2 regions of the Aeromonas dhakensis genome follow, and region 2 is predicted to be linked to the other one. Evidence: riboswitches for the same ligand, from Rfam matches in the RefSeq annotation. Region 2 holds a riboswitch; the other holds the start of a gene.
What was found. A riboswitch is a leader RNA that binds a small molecule or an ion and turns the genes downstream of it on or off. The one in region 2 is predicted to bind lysine.
Positions count from the first base shown of each region.

Region 1: linked by a shared signal. The riboswitch ahead of CK627_RS16905 (Na+/H+ antiporter NhaC family protein) and the one ahead of lysC (lysine-sensitive aspartokinase 3) in region 2 are both predicted to bind lysine.

Region 1 is NZ_CP023141.1:3,646,683-3,648,881, forward strand. It holds gene CK627_RS16905 (Na+/H+ antiporter NhaC family protein) at 1-879, opposite strand, end outside; lysine riboswitch at 966-1,137, opposite strand; gene CK627_RS16910 (H-NS family histone-like protein) at 1,458-1,862, shown strand; gene CK627_RS16915 (cob(I)yrinic acid a,c-diamide adenosyltransferase) at 1,929-2,199, opposite strand, start outside.
Region 2 is NZ_CP023141.1:2,785,000-2,787,198, forward strand. It holds gene lysC (lysine-sensitive aspartokinase 3) at 1-1,246, opposite strand, end outside; lysine riboswitch at 1,336-1,560, opposite strand; gene argA (amino-acid N-acetyltransferase) at 1,668-2,199, opposite strand, start outside.

The DNA.
Region 1 (2,199 bases), 860 kb from region 2:
GGCGGCCAGCACGGCAGCGCCGGAGTCGATCATGAAGTAGACGGTGGCCGCGGTCAGGGTCAGGATCGGCAGCACCATGTCGATCATGCCGCCGTTGCTCTCCTCCGGGCTCTCCATGTCCAGACCGATGGGGCGGCCTTTGGACTCATCCCACAGCTTGCCTTCCAGCGCCCACTGCTCGTGCTGGCGCATCGGACCGATATCCAGCTGAAACGCGATCACCACCAGCACCATGATGAGGGTAAACACCGCATAGAGGTTCATCGGGATCATCTCGACGAAGGCTGAGATGGGGCTCTGCCCGGTGATGCCGTGAGCCGTCATGATGCCGCCCACCAGGGCGATGATGTAGGCCCCCCAGGAGGAGATGGGCATCAGCACGCAGACCGGCGCCGCGGTGGAGTCCAGCAAGTAGGCCAGCTTGGCGCGGGAGATCTGGAAGCGGTCGGTGACCGGACGGCAGATGGCCCCCACCGACAGGCTGTGGAAGAAGTCGTCGATGAAGAAAGCAAACACCATCATGCCGGTAAGCGCCTTGGCCCCCTTGCGGGTCCTGGCACGCTTGGCGGCCCACTCGGCAAACGCCCGGGTCGCGCCGGAGACGCTCATCAGGCTGATGAGGCCGCCCAGCAGCAGCATGAACAGCAGCATATTGATGTTGTCACGGTTGAGCGCCCCGTCGACCCAGAAGATCTTGAGCACTGTGTTCAGCATGTAATGCAGGGAGTCGAGGGGAGAAAACTGGTTCAGCAGCAGGCTGCCGGTAACGATACCGACGCCCAGCGACAGCAGCACACGGCGGGTGAGGATCGCCAGTGCGACGGCCAGCAGAGGGGGAATGATTGACCAACCGGAGTCGGCGTAGTGAACGATGTCCATGATCTCTTTGCACCTAAAGACAGCAGGTGGAGATCTACCGAGAGGATAAAGAAACAAAACCCATGGGGAGGTAATACTCCTCAGCCCCTTCAGGTAGCGCTCCATAGTGGATGACTATGGCAGTCCTGCACCTATTAGATGCAGAACCAGCAGCCCGGTATGATGGCCTGGCCACTTCGGCGCTGACTCCTTTCCTTGTGCATCATCGGCATCACCCTCCGCACAAGTAGTCATAGGCAGCGCGCCTCTACTTAAAGGTATTCGAGGCACATTTTATCGTGCCGACACGTTATAGCAAGTTTTTTGATTAAATCCCCAAACAAGCCAGATCAAAAGGGCAAAGAGGTAGTCAAATGGTGCAAACATTATGATTTTGTCGCTATTTTCATCTACTTGGAACTCAGTCGAGTATGCCACTGGCCAATATTGCTGAATCGGGCCTGAATTCAATTGCATTACTTAATTCCAGGCATGAATTTATTAATTCGACTCGCTTGACTTAATCCCGAACGGCCGTATAAATTAGCCAAAATAACTATTTTTATTTAATTCACTCTTTTGCTCGCGTGGTGAACACTATGAACGAATTTTTGAAAGTACTGCTGAATATCCGTAGCCTGCGCGCCGCTTGCCGTGAGCTGACGCTGGAACAATTGGAAGAAGGCCTGGAAAAGCTCTCCGCGATCGTCGGCGAACGCCAGCAGGATGAAGCCGCCGAGCGTCAGGCTCGTGAAGAACATCAGCGCAAAATTAATGAATATGCCGAAATGCTGAAAGCCGCCGGTATTGATCCGGCAGAACTGGTTGGCACAGTCGCAGCCGAACCGGCCAAGGCGACCAAGAGCAAACGTGCCCCTCGTCCGGCCAAATATCGCTATATGGACAACGGCGTGGAAAAAACCTGGACCGGTCAGGGTCGCATGCCGTCCGTGATTGCCAAGGCGGTCGCCGAAGGTAAATCCGTCGAAGACTTTGCCATCTGATAAAGCAGAATAGGCTCAATAAAAAAACCTCGCCTTGCGAGGTTTTTTATTGCCTGCGGCCTGCCGTCAGCCCCGCTCTGCCGCCTTGACCCAGAGCACTTCGGGCGTCGCGGTACAGGCCAGCAGGTAGCGGGCAATGGTGAAGAACCAGTCACTCAGCCTGTTCATGTAGGGCAGAATGGCCGGGTTGAGCTGCTCGCTGCGGCCCAAAGTCAGCAGCAGACGCTCGCAGCGCCGGGTCAGGGTGCGCACCACATGGGCTTGCGCCGCCGCCCGGGAGCCGCTGGGCAGAATGAAATTGCGCAGCAGCGGCAAATTGGCGCTGTAGGCATCGATC
Region 2 (2,199 bases):
TGTTGTGTTCGCGAATGGCGTCAAAGACCTGACTGCCCACCCCGACCGCCTCGCTCATCCGGTTGCCGATGAGCGCCACCAGCGCCAGCCCTGTCTCCACCTGCACCTTGCACAGCTGGCCGAGCTCCGCCAGCACCTTGTCATTGAGGATGGGTTCGCCGTTGCTCTGGCTGCCGGTGTGATCCAGGGTCAGCGACACGCTCACCTCGGAGGTGGTGATGAGATCCACCGAGATGCGGTGGCGGGCCAGGATGCCGAACACCTCGGCCAGGAAACCGTAGGCGTGGAACATGTTGAGGCTGTGCAGGGTCACCAGCACCTGGTTGCGGCGCAGGGCCACGGCGCGAAACAGCGGATTGGTGCGGGTGCTGGCGCGGATCCAGGTGCCGCCGGCGGCCGGATCCTTGGCAGAGCCGACAAACACCGGAATGTCGCGGCGCACCGCCGGCTGCAAGGTGGCCGGGTGCAGCACCTTGGCGCCGAAGGTGGCCATCTCGGCCGCCTCCACGAAGCTGATTTCGGGGATGGGGCGGGCGCGGGTAACCAGGCGCGGATCCGTGGTGTAGATGCCGGGCACGTCAGTCCAGATCTCGATGGAGCCGGCATCGAGCGCCTCGGCCAGGAGGGCCGCGCTGTAGTCGGAGCCGCCGCGGCCCAGGGTGGTGGTGCGGCCATCGCCGTCGGCACCGATGAAGCCCTGGGTGATGATGAGGCTGTCGCCAAGCAGGGGGCCCAGCGTCTGCTGGCAGAGGTCACGGGTGGCGGCCAGATCCACGCTGGCCTTGCCAAAACGGCTGTCGGTGCGCAGCAGCTGGCGCACATCCTGCCAGCGGGCCTTGACGCCGCGCTGGCGCAGCAGCTCGGTAAAGAGGCGGGTAGACATCAGCTCGCCGCAGGCGATGAGCCTGTCAGCCAGCTCGGCATCGGTACGCAGATGGGCCTGGCGCGCCATGGTGCGGATCTCGTCGAGCTGGTCGTGGATCTGGGCACTCACCTCGCCCGGGTGACCAAGGTCGGCCAGAATGGCCTGCTGGATCTCGGCCAGTCTGGTCAGCTGCGCCTCCTGGCCCGCCTCGTCCAGATCGCCCTGGGCCATTGCCACCAGCAGGTTGGTGACGCCGGCGCTGGCGCTCAGCACCACCACCCGGGTGGCCGGGTTGGCCAGCACCACGTCGGCGCAGTTGTTCATGGCTGCCGCGTTGGCGACGCTGGTTCCGCCAAACTTGGCGACATTGATCGGGCTCATTGCTTACTCCTGTCTTAATATGAAAATCCGGTTCCATCGGGCAAAAAGAGAGGAGGAGGCTGAAAATGGCAGGAATGATCGAAGCTATCCCGGCCAGAAGCACTCCACCCGCAGAGCCCATCCCGTACCCGCCCCTGACGGGGCGCGGTGGGGGATGACCACTACCGATGACAACCCGGGGGATTCAGCCCCCGCAGCCGACACTGAGGTATCCAGTTGCCTCAGATGTCTCGGCGCTGCTCCCCCTGACCCAAGTTCACCGGACACTGGTGTCCTCCCTCGGGCTGCCTGGGCAGCGCTCCTCTTCTGGCTCCACCATGGCGGTGGAGTGCATTTAGAAATACCTTGCGTTGGATTGCACTGTCAATCGAGTTTGTGAAAAAGTTCAAAAAGTCAGCCAACTCAACACAGAATCAATGAGTTACACAATGGTCTTGGACAAAACCTTGGAGCGGCGCTGCCAGTTGTAGAGGCGTTGGCGCGCCACCGGCAGATCTTCCACCTCCAGCGGATCGAAGCCCCGTTCCCGGAACCAGTGAATGGAGCGGGTGGTGAGCACGAACAGGCGACGGATGCCGAGCCGTTTGGCCCGCTCGGCCACCTTGGCCACCAGCTGATCCCCCCGGTTGGAGTTGCGGTAGTCGGGGTGGATGGCGACGCAGGCCATCTCCGCCATCGCCTCTTCCATGAAGCAGTAGAGCGCCGCGCAGCCGATGATGAGGCCGTCGCGCTCTATGATGGTGAACTTGTCTATTTCCATCTCCAGCTGCTCGCGGGAGCGGCGCACCAGAATACCTTCCTCCTCCAGCGGGCGGATGAGATCCAGGATGCCACCAATGTCTTCAATAGTGGCGGCGCGCGCCTGCTCGGCACTTTCCCGCACGATCTGGGTGCCGAGGCCGTCGCGGCTGAACAGCTCCTGCAGCATGGCGCCGTCATCCTGATAGCTCACC